2 regions of the Chitinibacter sp. ZOR0017 genome follow, and region 1 is predicted to be linked to the other one. Evidence: predicted binding sites of a transcription regulator. Region 1 holds the regulator's gene; the other holds the start of a gene.
What was found. Region 1 encodes sigma-54, which starts transcription at its own class of promoters, with help from an activator protein. Its sites were predicted from a motif close to CTGGCACGCTTCATGCTT; they were not measured.

Region 1 (5,339 bases):
ATTGAGGCCCAAGCCATTACGGCACTGGCCCAGCGGCTGGATGAGCGATTCGCGGCTGCCTGTGCACTGATTTTGCAGTGCCCGGGGCGGCTGGTGGTGATGGGGATGGGTAAATCGGGCCACATCGCCCGCAAGCTCGCGGCCACCATGGCCAGCACCGGTACGCCAGCGTTTTTTGTGCATCCGGGCGAGGCGGCGCATGGCGACCTCGGCATGATTACCCGGCAAGATGTGGTCTTGCTGCTCTCTAATTCGGGCGAAAGCGACGAAGTGCTGGCGATCTTGCCTAGCCTGAAACGCCTAGCGGTGCCGCTGATCTGTATGACCGGCAACCCGAGCTCGACCATGGCGCGTGAGGCGCAAATTCACCTCGATGCCGGTGTGGCTGAAGAGGCGTGCCCGCTCAATTTGGCGCCCACCGCCAGCACCACTGCGGCATTGGCGCTGGGGGATGCCCTGGCTGTGGCCTTGCTGGAGGCGCGCGGTTTTCAAGCTGAAGATTTTGCGCTGTCGCATCCGGGGGGCTCGCTAGGCCGGCGTTTGCTGGTACATGTGCGAGATTTGATGCACGCGGGCGAGGCCTTGCCGGTAGTGCAGCATGATGTCACGCTGCGCGATGCGCTGATGGAAATTAGCCGCAAAGGCATGGGCATGACCGCGATTGTGGACGAGGCCGGACAGCTGTGCGGGATTTATACCGATGGCGATTTACGCCGCACCATTGATCGCGATATTGATTTACGCACGACGCCGGTACGCGAGGTGATGAGCCCGGCTCCGGTGACGATTGAAGCGCAGCGCCTAGCGGCTGAAGCCGCGGCTGTGATGGAGGCGCGCCGGGTGAATGGCCTGCTGGTGGTGGAGCAAGGCCGGCTGGTGGGCGCGATTAATATGCATGATTTGCTCAAAGCACGTGTGGTGTAGGGTATAGCCCGCTACGCCTTTTAATAAATAGATTTCAGACTGATACCCCATAAAGAGAAGCCATGATTGAGCGTGCCAAGCAAGTCAAACTGATGATTTTCGACGTTGACGGTGTGATGACCGACGGCGGCTTGTACTATACCGATGCCGGTGAAGAGCTGAAGGCGTTTAATTCGCTGGATGGCCACGGTTTGAAAATGCTGAAAAATTCCGGCGTGAAGCTGGCGATTATTACCGGGCGTAATTCACGCTTGGTAGAGCACCGGGCGCGTAATCTGGGGATTGATTTTCTGCATCAAGGCGCCCATGACAAACTGCAAACTTTCCAGAAGTTGCTCGCCGAAGCGGGCGTGAGCGCTGAAGAATGCGGTTATATGGGGGATGATGTGATTGATCTGCCCGTCATGCGGCGCGTGCACTTTGCGGTGGCCGTGCCGGCTGCGCCAGAGCTGGTGCAACAGCACGCGCATTATGTGACTGGCCGCCAGGGCGGGCATGGCGCAGTGCGCGAAGTCTGCGAATTGATTATGGCCAGCCAAGGTACACTGGATGCGGCTTTAGCGCCGTATCTGGCTTAATGGGCTGGCAGGGGAAAACGCTTGCGTAGTTTAACCATCTGGGCGCTGCCCCTTGTGTTGCTGCTGCTGGTTGGGGCCCTGATCTGGGGCTTGAGCCGGGCTGCGATTCAAACCGTCATTACGGTCGAGGCCGACCCCAATACCCCGGATATGATTGTAAATCTGGGGGTATTGCAGCGCTTTGACGAGCAAGGGCAGATCCGCTCGACGCTGATCGCGCAGGAAGTGAAACACCTGCGGGCCAATGACACGCTGCTGTTTAAACAGCCAAAGCTCACCCAGACTGAACCGGGTAAACCCAATATTGTGGTGACCGGCGTGCGGGCGAAAACCACCAACAAAGCCTCGCAGGTTTGGTTTGAAGATGCGACAGAACTACGCCGTGCGGCATTCGGCCAGCAAGCTGAATTGGTCGTGCGCAGTAGCGATGTGTTTTATGATCAGGCGACCAGCATCGCCCGCGCTAGCACGCCGGTGGTGGCGGATATGGGCCCGCATCATGCCGAAGCGGTGGGCTTTATCGCCGATAATGCCCAGCAAACTCTGAATTTACTATCCAAAGTGAGAATGACTTATGTCCCGACTGCTCGCGCTGCCCTTACTGGCACTGCTGCTCGCTAATTCTGCGTGGGCCGAAACTGCCGACCGCGAGAAACCGATGAATATCGTGGCGGATAACTGCGTGATGGATCAAAAGACCCAGCAAAGCGTCTGTACCGGCAATGTCGTCGTGACGCAGGGCACGATGGTGATGCGGGCCGATAAACTGACCACGCGGCAAGATGAACAAGGCCATCAGTTTGCTCAAGGTGAAGGCCGCCCGGTGCGTTTCAAGCAGCGGCTGGATTCGGGTGAGCCACTGGATGCCGAAGCACTCCGCTTTGATTACGACGGCGCAAAGGGTTTTCTGGTGTTGATGGACAAAGCCTGGGTTAAGCGTAATCAGGATTTGGTGGTGGGCGATAAAATTACCTACGACATGAATACCGAGTTTTACCAAGCGCAAAGTAAGGCGGGCGGTCGGGTGAATATCACGCTGAACCCGAAGAAAAAAGACGCCAGCCAGCCAGCCAAGAAAGAAGTTAGCCAATGAGTACGCTGAAAGCCCAGCATCTACAAAAGTCCTACAAAAAACGCACGGTGGTGCGTGATGTCTCGCTCGAAGTCAGCAGCGGTGAAGTGGTGGGCCTCTTGGGCCCCAATGGTGCCGGTAAAACCACCAGCTTCTACATGATTGTGGGCCTCGTGCGCATGGATGAGGGCCGGATTGAACTCGATGGCGTTGATGTTAGCCAGCAGCCTATTCACCAGCGGGCGCGTTTGGGCTTGGGTTATTTGCCGCAAGAGGCGTCGATTTTCCGCAAAATGACCGTAGCGGAAAACATTCAGGCGGTACTGGAGCTGCATTACAAGGACAAAACCGAGATCGCCGAGCGACTCGATGCCTTGCTGCATGACCTGCATGTGGGGCATTTGCGCAACAGCAATGCCATGAGTTTGTCAGGCGGTGAGCGCCGCCGGGTGGAGATCGCCCGCGCACTGGCTTCCAACCCGCAGTTTGTGTTGCTGGATGAGCCATTTGCCGGGGTAGACCCGATTGCGGTGATTGATATTCAACGCATTATTGGCTTTTTGAAAGAGCGGGGCATCGGGGTGCTGATTACCGATCACAATGTACGAGAAACCCTCGGGATTTGTGACCGCGCCTATATCATCTCCGAAGGGGCCGTGATGGCGGCTGGTAAACCGGCCGAGATTGTGAATAATGAAGATGTTCGCCGCGTGTATTTGGGCGAGCATTTCCGTATGTAGCATCACTGGCCGCAGTTTATGAAGCAAAGTCTGCAGCTGCGCATGGCGCAGCAGCTCAACCTCACGCCACAACTTCAGCAGTCGATCAAACTGCTGCAACTCTCTACGCTGGATTTTCAACAGGAAATCGAGCAGTACCTCGCTGACAATCCGCTGCTCGAACGCGAAGACCATGGTCTGGATAGTGCCGATGCCAGCGAAGCCCAAGACACCAGCGCCAACGAGCGTGATGATTTTGAAGATGATGGGCTGCGCTGGGATGAGGTGCGTGGTAGCCAATCGTTTGATGATGATGACGAGCATGATCCCACGCTGCGGGTTGCCATTGAACTTAGCCTGCGTGATCACCTGTTGGCGCAAGCTCGCTTGCTGGCTTTACCTTCCCGTGATTTTGCTTTGCTCACCATGCTCATTGAAGCGCTGGACGACGATGGCTTATTGCCGGTGTCGCTAGAAGAAGTATTTGAGCAGCTGCCAGCGGAGTTCGTCGCGGAGCTTGAGCTGGAAATGGCTGAACTGCAGATCGCACATCAGCATTTATTGCAGCTGGAGCCATTGGGCGTCGGCGCGCGCTCGCTGGGCGAGTGTTTATTGCTCCAGCTCAAACAATTGCCGCCCAGCCCTACGGTAGAGTTAGCTAAACGGGTGTTGCTAGAAGGCTTGGAATTACTCGCGGTACGGGATTTCACTCGTTTAAAGAAACTTTTGCAGTGCAATGAAGTCCAGTTAAAAGAAGCGCAGCAGATTATTCGTAGTTTGAACCCGCGTCCGGCGGCCAATTGGGGGGGCGAAACGGCCCGCTATGTTGTGCCGGATGTGCTGGTGCAAAAGGTGCGCGGCCGCTGGTCGGTACGGCTGAATCAGGCGGCGCAACCCAAGCTGAAAGTTAATGAGATGTATGCGCGGGTGTTGCAGGGGCAAGCTGGCGAGAGTTTGGCAGGCCAGCTGCAGGAAGCGCGCTGGTTAATTAAAAGCATTGAGCAGCGTGGCAATACTATTTTGCGCGTGGCGCAAGCGATTGTGGCGCGGCAGCAAGCGTTCTTTGAATATGGCGAAGTGGCGATGAAACCCTTGGTGCTACGGGACATCGCCGAAGAGCTGGATTTGCATGAATCCACTATCTCGCGGGTGACAACGCAAAAATTTATGCTGACACCCCGCGGGGTTTTGGAGTACAAATATTTCTTCGGTAGTCATGTTGAAAATGACAGCGGTGGGGAAAACTCGGCGACCGCGATCAAAGCTTTGATCAAACAGCTGGTCCAGCAGGAAAATGCACAGAAACCGTTATCCGATAATGCTATAACGGAAGAACTCGCAAAGCAGGGTGTGGCAGTTGCGCGGCGCACCGTTGCTAAATATCGGGAGGCGTTAGGTATCGCGCCTGCCAGTCAGCGCAAAAGCCTGTAATGGGCGCATAAAAACGAAGGAGCAATAATATGAACCTCAATATCAGCGGTCATCATCTTGAAGTTACTCCAGCTATCCGCGATTACGTGAGCAGTAAAATCGAACGCGTGATTCGTCATTTTGACAACGTGATCGATGCAACGGTCATTCTGGCGGTTGATAAACTGCAGCACAAAGCCGAGGTTACCGTGCATGTCAGTGGTAAAGACATCCACATTGAATCGATTGAGGAAGACCTGTATGCCGCGATTGATGTCCTGATGGACAAACTGGATCGCCAGCTGGTCAAACACAAAGAAAAGCTCTCTTCGCATCGCAATGAGGCGCTGAAACATCAGGCGGTGGCCGAAGAATAATTACGTTGCGTAGGCAATACAACGGGAACGCCGCGAGTCGTTCCCGTTTTTGTTTGCCCGCAAGGCAAGTACAATAGTTCGACCATAAGGAAATACACCAACACCATGAGCCTCATTACCAAAATCCTGCCAACCACCAATGTGTTTCTCGATCTGGATGTGGGAAGCAAGAAGCGGGTGTTCGAGCACGTGGGGATCGTGTTTGAAAATAGCCATGGCATCGCGCGCAGCGTGATCTTCGATAGCCTGTTTGCCCGCG
Region 2 (5,339 bases), on a different contig from region 1:
CGGTGGCTGCCGCGGTGGCCACTGCAGCTGCCGCTGCGGTACCTTCGGTGGCGGCTGCGGCCGCGATTGCGGCATTCACCGAAGCGGCTGTCGCACCACCAATCGAGGCTGCGGTCGTGGCAGCAGAAATCGTTGCCGCTGATTGCACCCCGATTGAGGCATCAGAATTCACCACCTTGCCATCCAAGGTGTAGCGCACATCCCAAGTATTGGTCGCGCCACCTGCAGCCGGGTCTTGCTTGCGGAAGTAATAAGTCTGCGTATGCGCCACACCCAGCGAGTCATAGACTGTCGCCGAGGTCGAGTAGTTGTAAGTGGTTGGGTCAGTCGATGAGAACGTAATGCTGGCCGGAATCACTTTATCCGCCGCATTCAGGTTCAGACCCATGGTCAAACCTGCGCCGGTCACGCCTGAGGCACCAGTGGCACGCGCGCCAATATTGGAAAACTGCAGCTGAATCGGCTGTGGTGTAGAGCCTTCCAGGAAAATACCGGTACCGGCATCCACTGGCCAGCCAGTTAAAAACTGGCCGTTATTCACGATAAAACCTTCTTTATCCAGCTGAAACTGGCCATTACGCGCATAGCTGATACTGCCGGTTTGATCCTGCATACGGAAAAAACCATTCCCGGTAATCGCAATATCCAGCGGGCTATTGGTGGTGGTGGTATTACCCTGCGAAAACTGCTGGGCAATCGTGGTCACTTTGGCACCAATCCCGGCAATATTGGCGGCAGTACCAAAGGTGCTGGCATAAATATCGGCAAATTCAGCGCGCGAGCCTTTAAAGCCAACGGTATTCACGTTGGCAACGTTATTGCCGATCACGTCCAGATTTTTGGCCGCTGCATTCAGGCCACTTAAACCTTGCTGGAAACCCATGATTCGCTCCTTACTTAGGCTTTCGCATCGCGGATCTGCACGATGGTGCCGAATCCTGTTTTATTACCGTTGGTGAGATAGACACTCACGCCATCGCTACCAAACTCGACTGACTTGGCGATTTGCCAGGTCGTTGGCAGTAAAGCAATATCCTTGCCATCTTTCACGGCCGAGGCGGTAATCGTGTAATTACCGGCCGCGGCCATGCTGCCGTCCGGTTTTTTACCATCCCAATTCACCTGCACCAGACCGGATGTCGTGGTATTGACTGGCAATTTGGTCACTTCCACGCCTTTTTCGTCGCGAATCGTCACAAAGCCATTACTCGCCCCATCTGGCACGGTAACGCGCAGATCTGCAGCCGTTGAGCCATCAAAGCGGAAACCGTTGCCGGGCGAGAGGATTTCTTTGCCGATCAGATTTGCCGCCTGCATCACCTGCGTGCCGGCATACATGCCGGCCATTTGCGACATGGTTTGGTTGAGTTTTTCGATCCCGCTCACCGTATTGATCTGAGCGATCTGGCTGGTGGTTTGCGCGTTATCCATCGGATTCATCGGATCTTGAGTTTGCAGCTGCTTGACCAGCAATTTCATAAAGCGATCTTGCTGCTCTTCCATTTCCGTTTTGGTCGTGGTTTTGCGCGTATTGAGCGAGCTGTAATCAAACGAAGAACCAGAAACTGGGGTGGTAGCCATGATTTAACTCCTCAATTACACCTGACCCAGCGACAGCGTACGCATCAGCAGGGTTTTGGCGGTATTCATCACATCAATATTGGTTTGGTAAGAACGCGAGGCCGAGATCATATTGGTCATCTCATCCACCACATTCACATTCGGCATTGCCACATAGCCATTGGCATCGGCAAACGGGCTTTTCGGGTCAAACACCATCTTGGGCGGTGATTGATCTTCGATCACCCCCGCCACCTGCACTCCCACCGATTGCTTGTTACTCGCCGTTAAAGGCTGAGCCTGAAACACCACCTGCTTGGCACGGTAGGGTTGGCCGTTGGAGCTGGTAATCGATTCCGCATTGGCCAGATTACTGGCCACGGCATTCAGGCGCGCCGATTGCGCCCGCATCCCCGAAGCCGCCACATCAAATACTCGAAACATCGACATGCTGTTGTGCGCCTTTTACTTGATTACTGGCCGGTCAGTGCCGTTTTCATCGATTCAATGCGCCGCTGCAGGAAGGTGACAGAGGCCTGATAGCGGATCGCATTGTCGGTAAATTCTTTCATCTCGGTATCCATATCGACGGTATTGCCATCGATCGAGGGCTGCCGCTCGTTGCGGTACTGCAGCCCCGGGGTAAAGAGATCGATGGTTTGGCTGGGCTGCAGATGCCGGGCATTGCTGGTGGCCAGCTGCGCCGGGGCCTGCTGCTGGCGCGCCGCCTCGTAGGCCGCTTTAAAGTCAAAATCGCGCGCCTTGTAGTTGGGCGTATCTGCATTGGCAATATTGGAAGCCAGCACTTCCTGGCGGTACGAACGCAGCTTGAGCGCTGTTTCCTGATTGCGAAAATGATTGTCGATTTTTGACAGCATGCCGAGGAGCTCCATAAGAACAGCCTAATGCAAGCACAAAATATGCCAACGCTAAACGCACTCAGCTTCCCGCGCTGAGCGCCTGATTTAATGGCACTTTTAGCACGCCCCGGGGCCGATCTGCGGGCGCAATGGGCAAAACCGCTCGGCGGCAGCGGCAAGGCTTGCCGCCACGGCTAGCAGCCATGCGGCAATCGCAATAAAAAAGGGATACCCAAACAGGTATCCCTTTCAAATCAATATTGGCATTAGCCTCTAGGGCCATACCCCCGACACTAGCAACCGCGCATAATCACCTGCTCGCGCACCGTACTGGCCTGCAGCTGCACTTGCAACACCGCTAGCGCGGCCGCGGCATTGGCAGCACCGCACATGAATAAATCCACCGCCGCATAGCCATGCTCGGGCCAGGTATGGATGCTGATGTGCGATTCCATCAGTAGCAGCATGCCAGTCACCCCTTGCGCAGGGCCAAAATGATGAAAATGCTGCTGCAACACCTGTGCTTGCCCGGCACGGGCGGCGGCCAGCATGGCGGCGGCGATTAGGTCTGGATCGGCCAAGCAGCTGGCCGGGCAGCCGCTCAAGTCGGCGATTAAATGCCGGCCCACGGCCAGATTAGGCGGGGCCAAGCTGGCCAGCGCCTGCGCATCACGCTTCATTTATGCCCCCCACCCGAGCTCCAGCCACCTGAGGACGAGCCACTACTCCAGCCTCGGCTGCCCCCGGATGAAGACGACGATGACTCACTGCAAGACGAGAGATTAAACAAGGTGCAGATGGTGATGATGGCTATACAGTAGAGCTTATACAAACCGGCTTTCATTCATCATCCCCATTGCCTTGACTCAGCGGCCAATGCAGCGCATAGGCGGCAATCCCCGTCCAGAACAGCTGCTCGATCAGCTCATCGGCAAACAGCGCCAGCGGCAGATTAATGGCCAGCAAAATCAGCGTATAGCGCCAGGCCAGGCTACGGCTCACCTCGCCATCGTCGCCCGCTGGGCGCAGGCTTTTAATGTCTTGTTTACCAAACCACTGCGCGATTTGCTGATTACTCACCACCTTGGCTTGCGACCACACGACTTCTTCGGCGTTGACTTCTTTACTGAGCGTGAATTCGCCCTGCCGGTATTCCTGCAAATGCACCCGATCGCCAACGCTCACCCGCCAGTTAAACGCCCCGGCGGCATACAGCACTTTGGCGCCATAGGCGGGAAAACGCTGTGGATAGCGCTGGCCATCGAGCACCACATGCTGCGCGCTCCAGCTCTCCGGCAGACGATTGAGCACCGTCACCCAGCTCCAGCCATCTTGCGCTTCCACCAGCCAGCGAAAGCCTTGCTGCCAGTTGTACAGCAGGTATTCGGTCCAGTGGCTATCCGCATCATCGGTTTCGGCCATTTCGATCAGGCCGATGACGGTCCATTTCACGCCTTCGATCATCGCGCCATCGCCGCAATCCAGCGTGGCATGATAGCGCTCGGCCTCGGTGTGCTTGGCCAGCACCAGCGCCCGATCGCCCGAGCAATCGACTTCCGAACCACACGCCGCGCAGACCAGTTGCGTCGCCACCCCGGCTCGATACGGCAAAGGGCTGCCGCAATTGGGGCAGTCGAGCACATGCGCCGCACCCTTGATGCGCCCGGCACTACGCTGAATATCTTCATCACTGCGCAGCAATTGCATTTGCAGCGCCGCAAGCTGCACCGCCTCACCCACATAGAGTTGCGGCTGGGTTTGCGTTGCGGATACATCGGAATAATCCAGCGTCAGAAAGCGCTCGCCACTGCGACAATCCACAACCTGCGCCTGATAGCCGTTGCCTACCACAAAGGGCAATTCGCCCTGCCCGCCGACGCAATTGGCCACCCGCTTGTCGGTCACCACAAATGCTCGCCCGCCGTGCTCGTAACGCCCTTCGGGCTGCAGCGCTGTCCAGGCTGGCGCATTGCTGGCCAGCCCCAACGGCAAAGTCACCATATACTGGCCGCTGGCATCGGCTAGCCAGCCAAATTTGCCATCAGCAAAACCAATAAACCACTCATTCCACAGGCCTGCGGCGTAGCGCAACTGAATCCGCCCCAGCACCGTAAACGCGCTCCCGGCAAAGACGCCGCTGGCGCCAATTTGCAGCGGCGAATAGTCTTCGAGCACCTGCCCAATCTTGCCAAGGTCTTTCACCTCGTCAGCATTGCGCAGCACCCGGCTCTGGCAATACTCGCAGACCGCCAAAGCAGAAATGGTGGAGCGAAAAAGCACCTCAGCGCCACACGAGGGGCAAGCGGCACGGAACATCAACAATCATCCTTCATTCTGTTATCGCCCCGGCTGCCACTCTGCATATTCAGCCAAGCCCTCATACCCCAGCCAAGCCTTACGGTGTGAAGTCCAGATATGCATCCCGCCTCGAATCCCCGGATCGTCTTGCAAGGTACCTACGCGCACAATCAGGTTTTCTTGCCCGGCTTTTTCACCATACAAATGCGTGCCGCATTCGCCGCAAAAATAGCGCGCTTTGCCCGGTGATGATTCAAAGAATTTGAGCTTATTTTGCCCCGCCAGCACCCGAAAATGCGCACGCTTGGCGCCCGCCACGCTATTAAATGGCGTACCGAGTACGCGGCGGCAAGTATCGCAATTGCAATGAATTACCGGGGTAAAAAACTCATCCACTTCATATTGCACCTGACCGCAGGCGCAGGCTCCCTGTATGCTCATTCTTTGTCCTTGTGGTATTCATCAAACGCCCAGTACGCCCACATCATGCAGACTGCGCCGACCACACCCAAAATCATCACCAGTGTACTCATCGCATTGCTCCAGAATTAACCAATCAGTTTTTTCAGCACTTCCGCTTTCGCGCTGTCGTAATCGGCCTGGCTAATCAAGCCTTGATCG

Region 2: flgB (flagellar basal body rod protein FlgB) is a predicted target of sigma-54. The motif match lies at 2,470-2,487, and genes of this name have one in related genera.

What each region holds. Positions count from the first base shown of each region.
Region 1 covers NZ_JTLG01000034.1:81,005-86,343, reverse strand. Annotated here, with positions in the region: gene L991_RS11510 (KpsF/GutQ family sugar-phosphate isomerase) at 1-924, shown strand, start outside; gene kdsC (3-deoxy-manno-octulosonate-8-phosphatase KdsC) at 987-1,502, shown strand; gene lptC (LPS export ABC transporter periplasmic protein LptC) at 1,524-2,123, shown strand; gene lptA (lipopolysaccharide transport periplasmic protein LptA) at 2,077-2,595, shown strand; gene lptB (LPS export ABC transporter ATP-binding protein) at 2,592-3,314, shown strand; gene L991_RS11485 (RNA polymerase factor sigma-54) at 3,333-4,724, shown strand; gene hpf (ribosome hibernation-promoting factor, HPF/YfiA family) at 4,754-5,080, shown strand; gene L991_RS11475 (PTS sugar transporter subunit IIA) at 5,186-5,339, shown strand, end outside.
Region 2 covers NZ_JTLG01000023.1:37,547-42,885, forward strand. Annotated here, with positions in the region: gene L991_RS09030 (flagellar hook protein FlgE) at 1-883, opposite strand, end outside; gene L991_RS09035 (flagellar hook assembly protein FlgD) at 898-1,581, opposite strand; gene flgC (flagellar basal body rod protein FlgC) at 1,597-2,010, opposite strand; gene flgB (flagellar basal body rod protein FlgB) at 2,034-2,438, opposite strand; gene speD (adenosylmethionine decarboxylase) at 2,714-3,100, opposite strand; gene L991_RS09055 (DUF4178 domain-containing protein) at 3,261-4,736, opposite strand; gene L991_RS09060 (GFA family protein) at 4,758-5,159, opposite strand; gene L991_RS09065 (SPFH domain-containing protein) at 5,267-5,339, opposite strand, start outside.